One region of the Paenibacillus sp. FSL R7-0297 genome, then DNA from elsewhere that is predicted to be linked to it. Evidence: riboswitches for the same ligand, from Rfam matches in the RefSeq annotation. Region 1 holds a riboswitch; the other holds the start of a gene.

Region 1 (10,885 bases):
TACTCAAAATATACCGCAGCTTCAAGACAGCCGATGCCCTGCAGTCCGTCCGTATTCTTGATTATTTAGAGGCTCATTCTTATCCTGCCGTTACTGTTCTGCGGACGGCGGGGCAGGAGAGTCATATCCTTCTTGAAGCTCAGGATGGCTTGCAGGCAGCGGTGCTCTTCCGCTATGCCGAGGGGGCTACGCCCGATGGGATAGCCGAAGCAGAGGTTATCGGTCAACAAACCGGCGAACTGCATCAGCTTATGCAGGGCTACCCGGATGAACTGATCCACCGGACAAAAACCGACTACATCGGTGACTATCTCTCCATTATGCGCGAACTGGACTGTGCTTCCGAGTCCGTTACTGCGCTCGAACACTATGGCAATGAACTATGGAGCCGTATGTCAGAGCTACCCAGACACTTTTGTCATGGCGATCTGCATACAGGCAACATGCTCAGGGACAGCCGCGGGCAATACGTCCTTATGGACTTCGATGACGCTTCAGGGGATTATCCGGCCATGGATGTTGCCTATATGTCTGATAACACTCACTTTAATCAATTTCACGAGTCCATGTATGATGACACCCGGCGTCTGTTTGAACAGTTCTATTCCGGATATAGTAAGCTGCGGACCTTGAGTGACAAGGAGTGCTCAGCCGTATTGGATTTCATTGCGGTCAGGCATTATCAGATCATCTCCAGAATTGTCCGCTGCCAGGGCTTGCAGTCGGTATCGAAGGAATTTTGCGATGAACAGTACAAATGGCTTATGAATTGGCGGGAGCTTTGTCTGAGCAAACAATACTAGCATTAAGACAGGGCTCGGGGTTTATTAGGTTTGATAAATTAAATCCTGCTGTAACCTTTTTGCAGGGCGGCACGTCTAAGATCACAAATAAACCACAAACTACTCTACGAGGTGACTGACAATGAAGAACACATTCAAGATCATTACTATGTCTGCTGCTGCTGCACTGGCGCTCAGCTTCGCGGGGCAACAGTTCGCTTCTGCGGCAACCTTCAAGGATATTAATAATGTGCAGGATAAAGACAAGATTATTGCACTGCAGAATAGCGGCCTGATCAAAGGGATCAGCCAAGATCTGTTCGGCCCAAATATCAGCATCTCTGAGGCTGAAGGTGTACAGATGATCGTAAATGCTCTTAACCTGAACCTGGATCTGATCCGGTTCGTGAAGGAGCCGCATGCCACCGACTATTTCAAGAATGCCAATGATTCCGCCTGGTATGCAGAGGCGCTCATTATTGCCGGTGTCCACGGGCTGGATCTGCCCGCCGACCTGAAGCCAAACCAGAAGCTGACACGTGAAGAATTCACGCACCAGCTCATTGATGCGATCGAAGCCAGCGGCCAGCTGCCGATGATCAAGCCGGTTGTTATTGATTATAAGGACCAGGATCAGGTCAAAGCCGAATATTCCGGTTCGATCCAGCGCGCCCTGAACTACGGTGTCCTGAAGCTGGACGCCAGTGGCAAGCTAAACCCCAAGCAGGAAATCTCCCGCGCCGAAGCAGCTGTAGCGATCAGCAATGCGCTGGCGTATCTGAAGGCACATCCGGCACCGGCTGCGGTGAGTGAGACGCTTACTGCCGAAGAGGCTGTTCAACTGATCAAGGAAGCCGCAGGACCGAAGGCGGACCTGCAGATCAAGATTGATCCGGCAGCCAGCATGTCCCGCGAATCGTTCACCTACCTGCTGGTGCATACCCTCCAGACCAGCGGACAGCTGCCGATGATCAAGCTCATTCCGGTTGAAGTCAAGGATGCGAGTCAGATGGATATCTCCAATTCGGGCGCTATTCAAACCGCGCTGGCGCTTGGCTTCGTTACACTGGATGAGTCCGGCAATTTCAATCCAAAGGGTGATATTACACGCACCGCCGGTACGGATATCGTGAATAAAGCGGTGGAATACTTGAAGACTCATCAAGCACCCGCAGCAGAGAGCGAAGTTCTCACGGCTGAGCAAGCTGTTCAACTGATCAAGGAAGCCGCAGGACCGAAGGCGGACCTGCAGATCAAGATTGATCCGGCAGCCAGCATGTCCCGCGAATCGTTCACTTACCTGCTGGTGCATACCCTCCAGACCAGCGGCCAGCTGCCGCTGCTGAATCTGATTCCGGTAGAGATCAAGGATAATGACAAGATCAATATCCTGAACTCGGGAGCCATTCAGACGGCCATTGCCTTGAAGATCGTGAAGCTGGATGCTGACGGCAAGTTCAATCCGCAGGCTGGAATCACCCGTACAGACGCGGCCGCTATGGTTAGCCAGGTTCAGGAGATCCTGAAACGGGCTGCTGCCCATCAATAATACCCGGAACATTCCAATTTCCCGCCAGCTATAGTCAGCTCAAAAAGCACAAGTCAACGGCTTGTGCTTTTTGGCATATTCTATGATCGCCGCCCGGATGCTTGTCAACACGATAGAGGCTACAGCATCAGAATCATCAGGTCTTCATCCAGATATTCATCCCCAAGCTTCATCGCCTTCGGCTCTGTGCCATAGCAGATGAATCCAAGAGATTCGTATAGTCTTTTGGCAGCTACATTATTCGAGGTTACCGTTAAATTCAGAATTTCGAGCCCCGGCAACTGCCTCGCCCGGGCAATCAGCTCCACCATCAAGCGGCGGCCCACTCCTTGTTTACGGACATCCGAATCCACATATACTGAATATATATTAGCTTTATGATCAATTTTGGGCCGGCTCTCCCGGAAGAAAGTGACGATGCCCACCAGCTTCTCCTCACCATCAAAAGCTCCCAGTGTGAAATTATTCTCCGAGGGCTCCAGCCTGATGCGGGTGGTGACTATAGACAGCTTCTTTTCCGATTCATAGGAGCTGAGATAGGCTTCCGGATGCAGCCGCAGCGACTGTAGCCGAAGCTCGCGGTAAACCTCCGCATCCACAGATGTCAGCATTCTTAGGTACAACGGTTTTGCCTCCTCAAGGAATTTATGGATTCCAAATTGACAAAATTGCAGAATTTGGCTATATTTAGACAGTGTAAAATTATATTTTAAACAATTTAATTTTTCCGTTGATCAATCTTACATAATTATGAAAAGAGGGATTTACTATGATGATGGTGAGTGTAATACTCGTGGCCCTAGTTGCACTGGAGCATGTGTATATTCTAGTGCTGGAAATGTTCCTGTGGACTACCCCGCGGGCGCAAAAATCGTTCGGCACCACCCCGCAGTTCGCCCGGGAAACGAAATCGCTGGCTGCCAACCAGGGATTGTATAACGGCTTTCTGGCGGCCGGTCTAGTCTGGAGCCTGCTGCATCCGAACGATACCTTCAGTGTTCAGCTTCAATTGTTCTTCCTGATCTGTGTTGCAGTTGCAGCCATCTATGGCGGCATCACGGCCAAGAAATCCATTCTTTTGGTTCAAGGCCTCCCGGCCTTCATTGCTCTGCTTGCCGTTGTTCTGGCGAATCTGTAATTATTAGAATGGCCGCTCTTCCCTCACAGCTTCTGTGCGAACTGGTTCAGCTGCTCGGACATCGTCCGGATCTCCTCAATGAAGCTGGAGATTTCATTCGTTGAAGCAGCCTGCTCCTGCCCGACTGACGCAATCTGATGGATGGATTGGCTGATCTGCTTCATCGCGGATTGGATCTCCCCCAGGGTATCCCGGATCCGCTGCGCGGACTGCTCGGTTTCCTTCGAGAATTTGCGGATTTCTTTCGCTACAACATCGAATCCCCGCCCCTTTTCCCCGGCGTGGGCGGCCTCAATGGCTGCATTAATCCCGAGCAGATTCGTCTGGTCGGCGACCTTTCTGAGGACAGCCAGCACTTCATCGCTTTTTTTGACACTTTCGGCGGTCGTTTCTGACTGGAGCAGCAGCTTCTGCGAGTAATCGGCAAGCAGTCCCGAGCCCTCTGCCACATGCCCAATCCGGGCATGTGCCTGATTTAGGGAGACGGAGATCTGATCGGCGATTTCGCGCAGTTCGGTCTGTCTGCGGACCTGGATACAGACCGCCCCGCAGACGCTTCCATCCTCTCCGTGTACCGGAAGAACCGTCCCGGCGAATTCATACCCGTAGTACTCCTTAGGGACATTAGCTTTCGAGAATTCATCATTTCTCAGCGCATGGTACAGAGGTTCGTCCGCGAGAATTATCTGCCCTGCCCGAATTCCCAGATCAATGGACGTACCAGGGAAATACGCGATGAACTTCTCCACATCACAGGGCAGCAATAGATACGTCGTAGGGAAAGGCAGCTTTCAGGATCGGCGCCAGGTTCACTATATCTTCAAAGGAGCGGATAATGTTCTTCATGGATGTGGGTTCTCCTTTATTAATCGCTTCGACATTTTCCAATGACTATCCTTTATTCAAAAACTTAATATTTAAAATTAATCATGCCCTCTTAACTTAAGTCAATGAAGCCCTGCAGGCGCCTTAGTACAATATAACCACAATCAATAATCAATCAGGGGGTTATGTTAATGTCTGCTGCAGTGGCTCGAACCGGGGGAATATCCCTCATTGTAATGGCGGTTGCTGCCGCGCTCTCGTACGGATATGTCCATGGGAGTCTGGTAGTGGATGGAGATGCCGCTGCAACCTTCGCCAATCTTCAGGCCTCTCCGTCGCTGTTCAGGGCCGGGATTCTGGGCTGGGTACTGATTATGGCCTGTGATGTGGCAGCTGCCTGGGCCTTATATCTGGTGCTGAAGCCTGTGCATCCGGGCTTGTCCCTGCTGGGAGCATGGCTGCGCCTGGCTTATACGGCAGTGTTGGGGATTGCTGTCTCCAGTCTGATCATGGTATCACTTCTTACCGGTAACAGGGAGGTTGCGCTTTCCGGTTTCACACGAGGGGAGCTGCAGGCCGAGGTCATGCTTATTCTTCATGCTTTTGAAGCGGTATGGTCGGCTGGTTTAATTCTGTTCGGGGGGCATCTGCTGATTATCGGTGTGCTGGCGATATGGTCGGAGAATATTCCGAAGCCCATCAGTGTGCTGCTGCTGCTGGCAGGCTTCGGCTATATTGTGGTTCATCTGTGCGGCACACTTGTGCCCGGGTATGTGGAATTCCTTCAAATTATCAAATGGGTGTTCATGCTGCCGATGACCGCAGGGGAGCTGGGGCTTGGCATCTGGCTGCTGTTCAAAGTCCCGGCTGCGCGTGTTCGCGCTCAAGCCGCTTCTTAATCCGGCTGAGCGACTCCGGTGTCATCCCGAGATAGCTGGCCAGCTGATGCTGGGGGACGCGGCTGATCAGGCTGGGCCTCCGATGCAGCAGTGCCTTGAGTCGGTCTTCGGGGGATGCCGCAATGAAGGCGGCGAATTCCGCCTGCACCTGTCCGAAATTCTCCTCGATCATCCGGCGTGTCATCAGCTCCAGCTGCGTGTGTCTGGCGTACATTTCCGTCTCGGTATTCAGCGCACCGACAACCAGTACGCAGTCCTCCAGGCAAGTCAGGCTATATTCTGACGAGGCCTCCTCTTTATGCGCATTGAAGATAGCGATCGCCTGCTCCTCTGTGTAGAAGTTCGAGGTGATGTCGCGGCCTGTAACGTCTACACTATGCTGCCGCACACAGCCTTTTAACACGAAATAGCAATGACCGGGAACCTCACCCTGCCTAAGCAGAATGGTTCCCTTGCTGTATTCCTCGACAAGAATCTCATCCAGAATAGCCTGCTGCTCCTCTTCGCTGAGGGAGGTCAGCCGGGTCATATATTGGAGCAATCTATGCTTCATGTTTCGGATTCCTCCTTATAACGCTGCTGACAACATGTCAGTAGCGTTTGAACATTCTTTCACTCATGTATTGATTATACTAACTTCCGCATCACTTTTCTCCTTCTTGCTCCGCATGGAGTACAGGACGAACAACAGAATGAACCATAGAGGCGTACACAGCAGCGCCGGACGGGTCTCATCTGCGAACAGCATAATGATCAAAATGGCGGCAAACAACGTTAAAACCGCATAATTGATAACAGGTGTGAACGGTGCTTTGAATTTGGACGAGGCATGTAAGTCCGGGCGGTTCTTCTTATACTTGATATGACATACGAGCACAACACCCCACACCCAGATGAAACAAATGGCGCTGATCGTTGTAACGATGCCGAACGCTTGGCCTGGAATAAGCTTGCTGAGCAGCGCCCCGGCCGATATTACAAATGTAGAAATAAATAATGAGTTCGCGGGCACATGATTTCGGTTCAGCTTGCCGAGCTGCGGGGATGCCTGATCTCTTCGGCTCAGATTATACAGAATCCGGCTGGTCGAGAACATCCCGCTGTTGCAGGCGGAAGCCGCTGAGGTTAAGACGACGAAATTGATAATGCCCGCAGCAACTGGAATCCCGACTAGACTGAAGGTTCGCACAAATGGACTTTCAGCCGCACTGAGCTGGGTCCACGGGTTAATGCACAGCAGCACGAAGAGCGCGCCCACATAGAAGAAGAGAATCCGCAGAGGAATCTTGTTAATCGCCGAGGGGATATTTTTCTCCGGATCCGCTGTTTCTGCGGCTGATACACCCACAAGCTCCACACCGACATAAGCGAACACAACCATCTGGAAGGAAAATAAGAAGCCCTTAACACCGTTCGGGAACACGCCCCCGTGCTCCCAGAGATTGCGAACGCTCACCGATCCTGCATCCGTCTTGAACCCGATGACCAGCAGAATGATTCCCAGGCCGATTAAGGCAAGAATCGTGACGACTTTGATTAGGGCAAACCAGAATTCGAGTTCGCCGAAGCTTTTGACCGTGAGCAGATTGAGTCCGAGCAGAATGATCAGGCAGATCACGGCCGGTACCCACTGCGGAATATCGAACCAGTACTGCACATAGACGCCCACCGCAATCACATCGGCCATCGCCGTCATAATCCAGCAGAACCAGTAGGTCCAGCCCGTAATGAACGCAGCCCGGGGCCCCAAATAGTCTTCAGCAATGTCCGTAAAGGATTGATATCCCGCTTTGGAGAGCAGCAGCTCACCCAGCGCCCTCATCACAAAAAACACGGCAATCCCCACGAGTAAATACGTGATCATAATGGACGGGCCGGCCTGCTGAATCGCTCTGCCCGATCCCAGGAATAACCCTGTGCCAATCGTGCCGCCGATAGCGATCAGCTGTACATGCCGGTTCGCCAAATCTCTCTTTAATTCTGTCTGTGCCATTGCCTTTTTCCCCCTTAATGTGTACAACGCTATGCTGCCAAATAACATAAAAAAGAGATTGGATGTCATCCAATCTCCCGGTTCATAAGAATATCAAAATAAGCTACCTGCGCTGCTGACCGTAAAGAATCGGCATAACAAATACAAATTCCGTACTCTTCTGTCCTTTTGCCTGAGATTGTGAACCCTTCGGCGCTGCGGTCTCCCGCAGTCTCTCCAGAAGCTGCTCCTGCTATAGTGTGATCCATAGCAATCATAGCCCGTGTGATGTATTAAATTGGTGAAGCGTTAATGCATTCTGATATTCTAACATATTACTCGGCATGTGAGAGATATTCTGTGAAAAAAGTCGCAATGTTCAAGAGTTCAACATGAGGTAACTTTTGAATAAACGGGGTCATCTGCAAGAGAGAATTCGTATCTGCTCCTCTACTATAATAAATTCATCCAGATTATGTAGAGCGAGGTTAGAACCAATGGCAAATCCTTCAACCGTAAAAGCTTTGACCAAGCAGCCCCTTTCACAGCAGCAGGGCAGCTTTGGCCGTTTGCTGCGGAACATTGTGAAATACCGGGTGCTGCTGCTCATGCTGCTGCCAACCGCCATTATTTTTTTCATCAACTGTTACATCCCGATGTTCGGATTATTCATTGCTTTCAAGAACATCAACTATGTTGACGGCATTATGGGCAGTCCATGGGCGGGACTCGACAACTTCCGGTTCCTCTTCGCCACATCCGATGCCCTGCGCGTGACCATTAACACCATCGGCTACAACGTTGTCTTCATTATCTCAGGGCTCATCCTCTCTGTATCCCTGGCCATTGCGATCAACGAGGTTCGCAGCAAGCTGGCCTCCCGTTTCTTCCAGACTGTTATGATTATGCCGAATTTCTTGTCCATGGTTGTCGTCAGCTTCATAGTCTACGCCTTCCTGCACCCGGAGTACGGCTTCCTGGTCAAGCATATTCTGCCCTTGTTCGGCCATTCCTCAGTCAATGCTTATATGCATCCCAATGCATGGCCCTATATTCTGTGGCTCACCAAGATGTGGCACTCGATCGGCATCGGCAGTGTCATCTATCTGGCCGCGATCACCGGCATCAGCGAGGAGCTGTATGAAGCTGCGGTGGTGGACGGCGCCAGCAAGTGGCAGCAGATCACCCGAATTACGCTGCCGCTCCTTACGCCTATCATGGTCATTCTCACCATTCTCAACATGGGCGGTATTTTCCGCTCCGACTTCGGGCTGTTCTACCACGTTACGCTGGACTCCGGTGCGCTGCGCTCTACTACGGATGTCATCGACACCTATGTGTATCGGGGCTTAATACAGCTTAATGATCTGGGTATGTCCTCTGCGGCGAACTTTTATCAATCCGTCATCGGCTTCTTCCTTGTTATCGGGGCGAACAGTCTGGCCCGCAAGCTGAACCGCGATACGGCACTTTTCTAGAACGGAGGATCTTAATGACTACTGCAACCCGAACCCGCGCCTATCCCAAAGGCTCCAAGAGCGCCCAGATTGTGCTGAACATCTTCTTCACTGCCTTCAGTCTGGCCTGCATCCTGCCTATTCTGCTCATTGTCGCCATTTCCTTAACCAACGAGAAAACGTTAACGCTGCAGGGGTATAAATTCTGGCCCGAGAAGATTGACCTGACCGCTTACCAATATCTGTTCAACCATTCGCAGACGCTGGTCAAAGCTTATGGAATCAGCCTGACCGTTACGCTTACCGGAACCCTTCTGGCAGTACTATTGATTGCTCTGTACGCGTACCCCCTCTACCGGAAGGACTTTCCCTTTAAAAAGGCTTTTAGTTTCTACCTGCTGATCACTATGCTGTTCTCGGGAGGGCTTGTCCCTTTCTACCTGCTGTACGTTAATTATTTGGATCTGAAGGACTCGCTGATTGCACTGATCCTGCCCGGCCTCTCCAACGCATTCTATATTTTCATTGCCCGCACCTTCTTCCAGCAGACGGTTCCCGAAGAGATGATAGAATCCGGCAAATTGGACGGGGCTTCGGAATGGCGGATTTTCTTCCAGCTGGTGCTTCCGATCTCGCTGCCTGTTCTTGCCACCGTTGGTCTGTTCACTACACTGACGTATTGGAATGACTGGTTCAACTCCATGCTCTTCATTAATGACACGGACAAGTACTCCCTGCAATACGTCATGATTCAAATGATTCGTCAGGCCGAGTTCTTCAAGAACCAATTGGCGGGAAGCGGTGTAGCCCTGCTCGTACAAGAGTCGGTTCCGACCGAAAGCCTGCGGATGGCCATGGTGGTGGTGTCGATTGGCCCGATCCTGTTCGTCTATCCCTTCTTCCAGAAGTACTTCACCAAAGGCCTTACTATAGGGGCAATCAAAGGCTAACCCGGTCTGACTCTGGCGTAAATGCCGGTTAGAATATATGATCTAATTATCATTGAGGAGGTTCATACAAATGAGAACAACCAGAAGCTCTGGCGCGGTGTTTGCTGCTCTGACCGCCGTGATACTGGGCATTACCGGGTGCGGCGGCGGCAATTCTAACGCTTCCACCCCGTCCAAGGCAGAATCGACAGCAGAGGCCACAGCGGCCGGAGGCACGGAGGGCAGCAACCCCGATATTTCAACGTACCGGAAGTTAACCGTTTACACGGTTGGGAACTTCCCGCAGAATGATACCAAGGCGGTTGTGGAGGAGATCAATAAATATCTCAAGGAAAAGATCAACGCCGAGATTGACTTCCAGGGACTCCCTTGGTCCTCCTGGGCCGAGAAGATGGCGCTGGCTTACCAATCCGGGGAACAGGTGGATCTGACCTTTGCCCCTAACTGGGCGGATTTCGCCAACAACGTAGCCAAAGGCGCATTCCTGCCGCTTGATGATCTGTTATCCAAGTATGGACAAGGCATCAAGGAGACCCTCGATCCCCGTTTCCTTGAAGGCGGAACGGTAGACGGCAAAATATATGCGATCCCCACCAATAAGGAAATTGGCGAGAGCCATACCATTATGTTCCGGAAGGATCTGGTCGATAAATACGGATTCGATGTGAATTCTATCCAGACGCTGGAGGATCTGGAGCCATGGCTGCAGACCATCAAGGAGAAGGAACCGGCCATTGCACCGATCTGGCTCTCCGGCAGCGGCTCCGATACGCTTGGCTACTTCGACAAAACCAAAGAGAGCATGAAGGAAAACTTCCGTTATGAGCTGGTTGCAGGCGCTCCTGCTGGTATCGTTCTCGATACCAAGACCGATAAGATGGTTATCAGCTCCATGGAGTCCGACACGGCCATCTACCGGATGAAGCTCTACGGCGACTGGTTCAGCAAGGGGTATATCAACAAGGATGCCGCAACGACCAAAACCAGTACTGAAGACGCTTTCAAGGCAGGGAAAACCTGGATGAAATTCGGTTCAGACAAACCGGATTCCGACAAGGAAGATTCCATCGCCACCGGCATTGAGCTGGTGAAGCTGAAGGGTAATGAACCCGAGATCAGTACAGCCAGCGTCAGTAACTCTATGATGGCCATTGGACGTACCTCCATTGATCCGGAGCGGACGATGATGCTGCTGAACCTGCTGCATACCGACCCGGTTCTGGTCAACCTGATTGACTTCGGCGTAGAAGGCCGGCAGTATGTTAAGGTGGAAGGCAAGGATAACTTCATCAAGCTCCCTGACGGCATTGCTA
Region 2 (10,885 bases), 480 kb from region 1:
CATCTCAATATCATACCGCGTCCGCTGCTCCAGGCGCTGGGCTTCCAGCAGCTTGCCCGCATCACGAAGCACGGCCAGCCGTTCCTCAAGCTCCCGCTCAATGTTGATAATAGCTACACGCATTGTCTCTTCCTGGGTGACAAAGTGCGAAGCCGGGAAGATCGCGATATGATCGCGCTCGCCAATCAGCTCTCCTGTGAGAACATCAATCTCCGTAATGCGCTCTATCTCATCCCCGAACAGCTCCACACGAATCGCATGCTCCCCCTGTGAAGCCGGGAAGATCTCGACCACATCGCCGCGTACCCGGAACGTCCCGCGTACAAAGTTAATGTCATTGCGCTGGTACTGGATCTCCACGAGCCTGCTCAGAATCTGATTGCGCGGCTTCTCCATCCCTACCCGCAGTGTCAGCAGCATACTTCCGTATTCCTGCGGCGAACCGAGACCGTAAATGCAGGACACACTCGCAACAATAATAACGTCACGCCGTTCGAACAGCGAACTGGTGGCGGAGTGCCGGAGCTTGTCAATTTCTTCATTTATGCTGGAATCTTTCTCTATGAAGGTATCGGAGGAAGGAATGTACGCCTCAGGCTGGTAGTAATCGTAGTAACTGACGAAGTAGTCAACGGAGTTGCTTGGAAAAAATTCTTTGAACTCACTTGCCAGCTGCGCAGCAAGCGTCTTGTTGTGCGCAATGACTAGCGTCGGGCGGTTCAGTTTGGAAATCACTTGTGCGATGGTAAAGGTCTTGCCTGTACCTGTCGCTCCCAGCAGCGTCTGGTGCTTCTTGCCCTGCCGGATGCCGTCCAATAATTCTTCTATGGCATGAGGCTGATCGCCCTGGGGTGTATACTCGGACTCCAGTTCAAATGTCTTTGTACTGACGACAATATCACTCATTTGCCCGTCTCCCCTCTATCGTCTAAAATATGAATATATTATAATTGTGGCCCTAATGATTCCCCATCCATACCGTACTGAAAAATATGGAAGATAGGAATACACGTTCCCGTTTATTATACAGCGTTGACCAGATTGATGCAAACCATAATATATAGAAATTTAAGGAGCCTGAACTTATGGATATCACTTCAATTATCGGCCTGCTGGCAGGCATTGCCGCAATGATTGGCGGCTTTCTCTGGGAGGGAGGAAGCTTATCGGGCCTGCTGCAGCTGAATGCCGCGCTTATCGTATTTGGAGGTACGCTTGCCGCTGTACTCATCAGTTTCCCGGCCTCCAGATTACGCAGTGTCCCGGCGGCTCTGCGCCTGGCATTCGGCAGACATCCCGATACCACCCAGAAGAAGGCCGAAGAGCTGATCTCCATGGCTGCAATTACTCGGCGCGGGGGTGTGCTCGCACTGGAGAAGAGAGCGGAGGAGCACCCCGATACCTTTACCCGCGAAGGGCTGTTTCTTATTGTTGACGGCACCGATCCTGATCAGGTCCGGCAAATTCTTGAACTGGAGATGGACGCCAAGGAACTGAAGTATGAAGGTTATGCCAAAATTTTCGAAGCCGCCGGCGGCTATGCTCCCACTATGGGCATCATCGGCACCGTAATGGGGTTGATACGGGTACTCAGCAATCTGACGGACCCTTCTAATCTGGGGGCCTCGATCGCCGTAGCTTTTACAGCAACGCTCTATGGTGTAGCCAGTGCTAATCTTATATTTTTACCCATCGCTTCCAAAATCAAATCCCGCAGCCAAAGCGAACTGGGCAGCATGGAGATGCTGCTTGTCGGTATCCTGTCCCTGCAGAATGGGGATCATCCGCACCTGGTCCGCAAAAAACTGACCGCCTTTATTCCCGATGTCTCTCCGGGGCGCAGCAGCAAAAACAACCAGGGAGAGCCGCTATGAGACAAAGAAACCGCCGCCAGCGGCGTAATGGAGGTAAGGAGAGCAGGGACCGCTGGATGATTACCTATGCGGATCTGATTACGCTTCTGCTCATTTTTTTCATCATCCTATACGCCATGAGCAGTCTGGATACGCAAAAATATGCGATCGTTACCGGTTCATTATCTGATACCTTTAAGAGCGGCAGTTCTGTGCTTGAAGGCGGAAATGGAGTGCTGGATGGTAGTCAGGGGAACACCGGGGCAGCAGTCTCGAATGAACAAGAAGCAGGCGGAAGAACCGGTGGCGGTCTTTCTTCCGGGGGCAATGTGAAGGAGAATGGTTCGAACGGAACCGGGACAGGCACGGATACGTCCGGTCAAGAGGGGGAAACTGCAGAACACCAGCCTTCGGCGCGTGAGCTCGCTTTTCGTGAGCAGGAGGCCAAACTGGCCGCGCTTATGGGTGTAATCACCAAATACGTGGAAGATAATAACCTTGGCGAGCAGATCTTTGTAGCGGATAAACCGCAGGGCATTGCCATCACGCTTAGCGACCGTTTCCTGTTCGATGCCGGCAAAGCCGAGCTGAAATCACCTGCCCTACCGGCACTGCGCCAGCTCTCCGGCCTGTTCCGCGGAATCGGTGCCACGATCAGCATCGAAGGCCATACCGACAATGTTCCGGTAACCGCTGCTTCAGATTACACGGATAACTGGGAGCTATCCGGCGCCCGCGCACTCTCTGTACTGCGCTTCTTCCTGGATAACGAGGGGCTTAGCCCCGATACTTTTCAGTATGCCGGTTACGCGGATACCAGACCTGCCTACGATAACGCTACCGTTGAAGGGCGGCAGAAGAACCGCCGGGTTGAACTCATTGTCCTGCGGCAGCTTCAGGAGGAAGAATAACACGTATCTGCAAGCGAATCAGCTCAGAAATCTGCAGATGAGAAGGCACGGCAACCATTTGCTAGTATAAGGAGATTGAACGCTATGCAGACTACAAACGGAACGACACCGGATGCCACCCGTTTTCTCTATTTTCTGCGGCAGCTGGTTTCGCTGATCATGATTGTTTTTGCCCAGGGAATCATCACCTTCTTCATTGGTTTATTATCTGTATTTATGATGTTCTTCTCCTCCGATTACTTCTGGGGCGACCTAGCCCATGTGTATCCACCCGATAAACTGATGTATATAGGCATAGACTTCCTTATTGCCGGCGCAGCCTTTGCCCTGCCCTGGCTCGGGGTCTGGTGGATGCTCTACGGGCTGTCCGAGGATGGACGCATCCGCTGTTTCCCACTTCTTTTACTCTTTGCCTATCTGACATTTGTGATCCTCTTTCTGCAGATCAATCCGGTCTATAACCCGGAAGCCATGATCCCTTCCTCCGCCGGGGAATCCACCTTTCTGGTCTGTATGGGCATGTCTGCCGTGGTGCTTTTCCCGTTATATTCGGCCGGTGTGTATTACTTCGTACTTAAACCCAATACCCGTCCCAGAAAAAGATACCGGTTCCTATTGCTGTGCCTTATCTTTGCCGTTGCCGGTCTGGCTCTGCTGCCCGCCCTTTGGCACTTGGCGCCCAGTATTTATCCGGGGCTGCTTAGCTTTCCGGAGTGATACAGAAACGCAAAAAGACAGACCTCTCACATTAGTGACATCTAATGTAATAAGAGAAGCCTGCCATGTTCATCTGTTCGTAAAAACTATTCCCCAACCAATTCCTTATAAGCAGCCGCATCCAGCAGGCCCGATACTGCATCCGCGAACTCACCATCAAGCTCCAGCTCAAAAATCCAACCGCCGCCGTATGGCTGATCATTGATCAGCTCCGGGCTGGATTCGAGTGCGTCGTTGATCTTGGTTACCTTGCCGGATACCGGCGAGTACAGCTCCGACACCGTCTTGACAGACTCGATACTGCCTACGCTATCGCCCGCGGAAATGGCTGCGCCGACTTCAGGAAACTCAACAAACACGATGTCGCCCAATAAATGCTGCGCATGATCCGTAATTCCCACACGTACTACGCGTCCTTCACCCTGCTGTGCCCATTCATGCTCTTCGCTGTATAGCAGGTTGTTAAGCACTTCACTCATTTCCAAGCCGCCTCTTTTCCACATTTGGAGTTCTAAATTTAGTTATAGCCTAAGTTATCACCTTGCCTAATGTCAATATAACTGACAGGAAAATTAAATTTGTCATCTTTTTGACGTTTTTTGATTGACAGCGTGCTTGTAAACCCGGTTTAATGGAGTCAGTAGAAAAACATATAGTTTGCGAATGATGGCATAGGGAGAGACTGACCCTCAGGGGCAGCGCCGAAGGAGTAAGCCCGGGATGGGTGAATCTCTCAGGCAAAAGGACCTTTGCCGGACGCATCTCTGGAGAGCATCCACAGCCTGGACAACAGGAAACGGATCACCAACGGGGAAACCTGCGGGCAGGATAGCAGGGTAACTCTCAGGTACAAAGGACAGAGCGAAAGTCAATTTATGCGTTAGTGCATAATGGCTTTCGCCTGTCCTTTTTTATATTTTTAGCTGAAACAGATACTGCGCTTATAAGGCGGCATTACCGTTTCTGCTTACATGTAAACAGACTAAGGGGTGACACGATGGAGTCTTTGAGAAGAACGCCTTTTTATGATCTCTATGCCGCTTATGCGGAGTCCAGATGCATTGATTTCGGCGGCTGGGAGCTGCCGGTGCAGTTTACTGGCATCGTTAAGGAACATGAAGCAGTCCGCCAGCAGGCCGGACTGTTCGATGTATCGCATATGGGTGAATTCATGGTTGACGGCAGCGGCGCTGAAGCCTTCCTGCAGCAGATGACCACCAATGATGTCAGCCGCCTAGCAGACGGCGCTGCGCAGTATACCCTGATGCTCTATCCGAGCGGCGGAGTGGTTGACGATCTGTTGGTGTACCGCCTGGGCCATGAGCGCTACATGCTCGTCGTGAACGCCTCCAATATCGATAAGGACTTCCAGTGGCTTGCGGAGCATCTCACCGCTGAATTCAGCGGTGTCAGCCTGAAGAATGTCTCTGATGAGACGCTGCTGCTCGCTCTGCAGGGTCCGCTGGCTGAGACGATTCTGGCCGAAGTTACCTCTGCCCCGCTTGCAGAGCTGAAGCCCTTCCACTTCATCGAACACGCCGAGGTCTGCGGCGTAACTGTACTGCTCTCCCGTACCGGCTATACCGGTGAGGACGGCTTTGAGCTGTACGCCCCTGTCGATACAGCTGCCGCCCTCTGGAACGGCCTGCTGGCCGCAGGTGCTGCGCATGGACTGACTCCCGCCGGACTCGGCGCACGCGACACGCTCCGCTTCGAGGCCAAGCTGCCGCTGTACGGCCAGGAGCTCTCGGCGGATATTACTCCGCTCGAGGCGGGAGTCCAGTTCTTCGTGAAGCTGGACAAAGCCGATTTTCTAGGCCGCGATGCCTTGCTGAAGCAGAAGGAAGCCGGCCTGCCGCGCCGCCTGGTGGGACTTGAAATGATCGACCGCGGCATTCCCCGCTCCCACTATCCCGTGTATGCGGACGGTGTGAAGATCGGTGAAGTGACTACCGGTACACAATCGCCGACACTGAAACGGAATCTCGGACTTGCCCTGCTGGATGCTGCCTATACGGATATAGGCACAGAGGTGTATGTGGAGATCCGCGGCAAGCAGCTTAAGGCTGCCGTGATCAAAGCCCCATTCTACAAAAAGAGCCAAGGAGTGAAGCCGTAATGAAGCACCGCTATTTGCCTATGACGGAGCAAGACCGCGCTGAAATGATGGAGACTGTAGGAATCCAGTCCATCGACGAGCTGTTCTCCGATATCCCGCAGGCCGTCCGTTACCAGGGAACAATGCCGATGTCCGGCCCGCTGGATGAGTATGCGCTGCTGCGCCATATGAAGGGTCTGGCGGACAAGAATGCCGACTTTGATACCCATGCGAGCTTCCTTGGCGCCGGATTATATGATCACCACGTTCCGGTTGTTATTAACCATGTTATTTCCCGTTCGGAATTCTATACCGCCTACACCCCTTATCAGCCGGAGATCAGCCAGGGCGAGCTTCAGGCGATCTTCGAATTCCAGTCCTACATTTGCGAGCTGACCGGCATGAAGGTTGCCAATGCCAGTATGTATGACGGCGCAACTGCCTTCTCCGAAGCAGCCGTTCTTGCCGCGGGTGCCACCAAACGCAAGAAGCTGATTGTCTCGCGTACAGTTCATCCTGAAGCCCGCCAGGTGCTGCGCACTTCCGCCAATGCCTGGGGCCTGCAGATCGTGGAAATCGATTATGCAGACGGTGTAACTGACCTCGGAAAGCTGGCGGAAGCGATCGACAGCGATACTGCCGCCGTCCTGGTCCAGTCCCCTAACTTCTTCGGCGGCATCGAGGATCTGCGCCAGATTGAGCCACTGATCCATGCGGTCAAGGGCCTCCTCGTGGTCAGCGCGAATCCCATTGCACTCGGCGTGCTGGAAACCCCAGGCAAGCTGGGCGCCGACATCGTAGTCGGCGACGCACAGCCGCTGGGGATCGCCGCATCGCTCGGAGGACCAACCTGCGGATTCTTCGCGGTTGCTGAACCGCTGATGCGCCGCATGCCGGGCCGGATCGTCGGCCAGACCGTTGACCGTAACGGCAAACGCGGCTTCGTCTTGACTCTGCAGGCACGTGAGCAGCATATCCGCCGCGAGAAGGCGACATCGAATATCTGCTCCAACCAGGCGCTGCTGGCGTTATGCGCTTCCGTCTACTTGTCCGTGATGGGCAAGGAGGGCATGCGTGAGGTTGGCGAGCTGAACATCCGCAAGAGTCATTATGCCGCAGGAAGGCTGGCTGAAATCACCGGTGCAGAACGCGTCTTCACAGCCCCGTTCTTCAATGAATTTGTCCTGAAGCTCCCGGAAGGGAGCAGCGTCAGTGAAGTGAACTCCAAGCTGCTGAAGGCAGGTTATCTGGGCGGCTATGATCTGGGCCGCGAGTATCCCGAGCTGACCGGACATATGCTGGTTGCCGTGACTGAGAAAAGAAGCAAGACCGAAATTGACGAATTCGCCACTGCACTGGAGGGCTGTATATGAAACCGGAACAAACCCTGATCTTTGAATTAAGCCGTCCTGGCCGCTCGGCTTACTCATTGCCGCTATGTGATGTGCCTCAGGAAGAGAGCATCAGCTCACTGATTCCTGAGGGCTTGCTCCGCAGCGAGCCCGTAGTGCTTCCGGAGGTATCCGAAGTGGATGTTATCCGCCACTATACCGCCCTGTCCCGGCGTAATTTCGGGGTCGATAACGGCTTCTATCCGCTAGGCTCCTGCACGATGAAATATAATCCGAAGATCAATGAAGATGTCGCCCGCTTCCCGGGACTCGCCAAGATCCATCCGTACCAGCCGGAAGAGAGCATCCAGGGTGCGCTTGAGCTGATGTATACGCTGCAAAAGGATCTCGCCGGCCTGACAGGCATGGATGCCGTCTCCCTGCAGCCTGCAGCTGGTGCCCATGGCGAATGGACCGGCCTGATGATGATCCGTGCCTACCATGAGAGCCGCGGCGAAGTCCGCACCAAGGTCATCGTGCCGGATTCCTCGCACGGTACCAACCCGGCCAGCGCCGCAGCCGCCGGACTCGACACCGTCACCATCCCTTCCAATGATAAGGGAATGGTCGACCTCGAAGCACTGAAGGCTGCGGTCGGCAGCGACACCGCCGCGCTGATGCTCACGAACCCGAGTACACTCGGACTGTTCGAGACGCAGATTGTAGAGATCGCCGCGATTGTCCATGAAGCCGGCGGACTGCTCTATTATGACGGAGCGAACTCCAACGCCATCATGGGCATCACCCGCCCGGGCGATATGGGCTTCGATGTGGTCCATCTCAACCTGCACAAGACAATGAGTACTCCGCACGGCGGCGGCGGCCCGGGAGCCGGACCGGTCGGCGTGAAGGCGAAGCTGATTCCTTTCCTGCCCCAGCCGTCGGTTGTGCAGAACGAAGACGGCAGCTTCTCGCTTGACTCCGGCGGGCCGCAATCTATTGGCCGCGTCAAAGCCTTTTATGGCAACTTCGGGATTCTCGTCCGCGCTTACGCCTATATCCGTACCTACGGTCCGGACGGGCTGCGTGAGGTATCCGAGAATGCTGTGCTGAACGCCAATTACATGATGCACCGTCTCGCGCCTTATTTCGAAATTCCATTCCCGGGTGTCTGCAAGCATGAATTCGTCATGTCCGGCAGAAACCTCAAGCAGTATGGTGTTCGTACCCTGGATGTAGCGAAACGGCTGCTCGACTTCGGCTACCACCCGCCGACTGTGTACTTCCCGCTGACTGTTGAGGAATGTATGATGATCGAGCCGACTGAAACCGAAAGCAAGGAAACACTGGACGGCTTCATTGAGACGATGATTCAGATCGTTAAGGAAGCGCAGGAGACACCTGAGGTCGTTATTAATGCACCGCATACCACGGAGATCAGCCGTCTGGATGAGACCCAGGCCGCGCGGAAGCCGGTACTGAACTGCTCCTGCGGCTAAACCCCACTGACGGCAACGCGCAGGCGAAATAACTTCACCGCAAATAAATAGCCGGGCAAGCGATACGCTAGTATCACTGCCCGGCTATTCTTATGTATATATAGGCTTTGCGCGCCTTCTATGGCGTAAGCCGTTTGACGAACTGGAAGCGGTCATTCACCCGCATTTTACTGTAGATACTCTTCAGCATATTCCGAACCGTGCCTTCACTGATGCCCAGATCACTCCCGATGTGCAGCGCGCTTTTCTCAAGTAACCATAGCCGTGCTACATCCTGCTCCCGCGCTGTCAGCTTATATTCCTGTAAAGTCGCTTCCAGGCGGTATTGCTGCATCTCCGGGTTCTTCTCCATCCACTTCTCCATAATATTCTCGGCAATCTGCTGCACGAACGGAATCGCGAATTCAATCGGTTCTCCTCTATTAAAAGAAATGTCCACATATCCGAAGACAGTATCCTCATTCTGCAGCGGAGCACACACACAGTTCCAGTTCTGGAAGGCCTGGTCGGAATGCTCCGCTCCCCGCACTACCCCGATGCAATTCATCTCCATGGCCAAGGATACGGCATTCATGCCCGAGCGCTGCCTGCATAAGCTAACCCCCGGACGCAGCTCCGCCTGTTCCATCTCCTCCCGGGTAACCGGAGAAGAACAGACCAGCTCCAGAATGGTACCCGCCTTGTCCGTCAGGAATACAACATAAGGAATAGAGAGCAGCTGGCTTAATTTATTCATTTCACTGCGGATGGAAGATATCATGGCTCTATGATAGATGTGCTCTTTCGATTCTTCTGGAAAAGAAACCCCGGACTGCCCGCTATGTAATTCGATTTGCTGTGCATCAAGCGGCCGGAAAGCTTCAAGCTGCTGTGCTTCCAAATCTCCGGGCACGCTCCATGCTCTCGATTGTTCAAAGATTCTCACGACGATCAGCCTCCATTATTACCCTATCCTACTACAACCGATTTTAAAATAATGTATTATAACATACAATCACGGAATAAAGAACATTCAGCATTGGACCTGTAAATGAATCTGCAAGCGCTGTAAAATAGAAAAATCTGCAATCAAAATTCACAAGTGAAGACGGCTATATTGTCCTGTAATAAGGACCTTACCGTTTCAGTAAGGAGGTTCTACATGCTTCGCATCGGCTATATCTCGGTATTCCTGAATCTGGCAACCGCTATGGTATCGTTCATGCGCTTCGGCAATAATGATGCGCTGGCGATCATGATCAGCTACACACTAATGTTCTTCCTGGGTTACAGGCTGCTCCGCTCCAAAAGCAATCTGGCCCTAATCCCGCTGCTAACAGTCAGCTGCTCCTTCCTGATGTACAACGTGGTCTATGTTCTATTGAAGCAATTACAACTCATAGACCTGTACGCTATAGACTGGAGACTTGAAGTTCAGCTGGTACTGCCACTGTTCATAGGGTACCTCCTCAAAGCCATCCTCGAGCGAAGCGGCAAATCCCGGTTAGTATGATCAACACGGGTAGCCGCTTTTTTGCAGCATCATTCGCCATAATAATCTAAATAAATATATTCATTCGATGGATTGTGATAGTTTTCGACATTGCCGCAGTGATATATTTATTCATACGTCTTTTACATAGATTGGGATTCATCAATTTATATGCTGCAAACAAGCGAACGCGCTTTCAAAGTAACTTTCAGGAGGGTTAGCCTTGAGTATTATCGAAGCCAGAGGGCTGAGCAAGTCCTTTATGCAGGCAGTGAAGGAGCCGGGCCTCACGGGAGCGGTTAAGCACCTGTTCCTGCCCCGGCATATCGAGAAGATGGCGGTTAAACCGCTGAATCTGCGTGTGGAAGCAGGCGAGACGGTAGCTTATGTGGGCCCGAACGGCGCCGGCAAATCCACCACCATCAAAATGCTGACTGGAATCCTCATGCCCTCAGCCGGCACTGTTTCTGTAAACGGTATCAATCCGTACAAAAAAAGAATGGACAATGCCGCCCAGATTGGCGCCGTGTTCGGCCAGCGTACCCAGCTGTGGTGGGATATCCCGATTGTGGAGTCTTTCTCGCTGCTGAAGGATATTTATCAGATTCCGGACGTCGTCTATAGGGCGAATATGGAGCTGTTCACTGAAATGCTTGGAATGAGCGAGTTCATCCATCTCTCTGCCCGGAAGCTCTCCCTGGGTCAGCGGATGCGCGCCGATCTGGCCGCAGCCCTGCTGCATAACCCGCCGATTCTGTATCTGGATGAGCCGACGATCGGCCTTGACGTATCCGTGAAGCAGAAAATCCGCGAGTTCATCAAACAGATCAACCAGGAGCAGAACACTACAGTGATGCTGACCACCCATGATCTGGGGGATATTGAGGATCTGTGCAAACGGCTGATTATCATCGACCATGGGGCGATTATTTATGACGGCAGCCTGAGCGAGGTTAAGGCCCGTTTTGCCAAAAACCGTGTCATCTTCTTTCAGGTCGGATCACC

Evidence for each region. Region 1 has a riboswitch for glycine ahead of MKZ24_RS05415 (amino acid permease). Riboswitches for the same ligand answer to the same signal wherever they lie in the genome.
Region 2: it holds a riboswitch for glycine, as region 1 does, so the genes downstream of both, gcvT (glycine cleavage system aminomethyltransferase GcvT) here and MKZ24_RS05415 (amino acid permease) in region 1, are expected to answer to the same signal.

The regions. Positions count from the first base shown of each region.
Region 1 covers NZ_JBBPAQ010000001.1:1,242,923-1,253,807, reverse strand. The annotation lists gene MKZ24_RS05450 (phosphotransferase enzyme family protein) at 1-803, shown strand, start outside; gene MKZ24_RS05445 (S-layer homology domain-containing protein) at 925-2,331, shown strand; gene MKZ24_RS05440 (GNAT family N-acetyltransferase) at 2,451-2,954, opposite strand; gene MKZ24_RS05435 (DUF1304 domain-containing protein) at 3,101-3,469, shown strand; gene MKZ24_RS05430 (methyl-accepting chemotaxis protein) at 3,493-4,218, opposite strand; gene MKZ24_RS05425 (DUF4386 domain-containing protein) at 4,486-5,193, shown strand; gene MKZ24_RS05420 (Crp/Fnr family transcriptional regulator) at 5,150-5,746, opposite strand; gene MKZ24_RS05415 (amino acid permease) at 5,810-7,186, opposite strand; glycine riboswitch at 7,337-7,416, opposite strand; gene MKZ24_RS05410 (ABC transporter permease) at 7,663-8,643, shown strand; gene MKZ24_RS05405 (carbohydrate ABC transporter permease) at 8,658-9,572, shown strand; gene MKZ24_RS05400 (ABC transporter substrate-binding protein) at 9,643-10,885, shown strand, end outside.
Region 2 covers NZ_JBBPAQ010000001.1:1,720,964-1,731,848, reverse strand. The annotation lists gene uvrB (excinuclease ABC subunit UvrB) at 1-906, opposite strand, end outside; gene MKZ24_RS07520 (flagellar motor protein) at 1,086-1,874, shown strand; gene MKZ24_RS07515 (OmpA/MotB family protein) at 1,871-2,764, shown strand; gene MKZ24_RS07510 (hypothetical protein) at 2,849-3,481, shown strand; gene gcvH (glycine cleavage system protein GcvH) at 3,568-3,960, opposite strand; glycine riboswitch at 4,145-4,240, shown strand; glycine riboswitch at 4,244-4,343, shown strand; gene gcvT (glycine cleavage system aminomethyltransferase GcvT) at 4,479-5,600, shown strand; gene gcvPA (aminomethyl-transferring glycine dehydrogenase subunit GcvPA) at 5,600-6,952, shown strand; gene gcvPB (aminomethyl-transferring glycine dehydrogenase subunit GcvPB) at 6,949-8,409, shown strand; gene MKZ24_RS07485 (helix-turn-helix domain-containing protein) at 8,528-9,334, opposite strand; gene MKZ24_RS07480 (hypothetical protein) at 9,551-9,901, shown strand; gene MKZ24_RS07475 (ABC transporter ATP-binding protein) at 10,104-10,885, shown strand, end outside.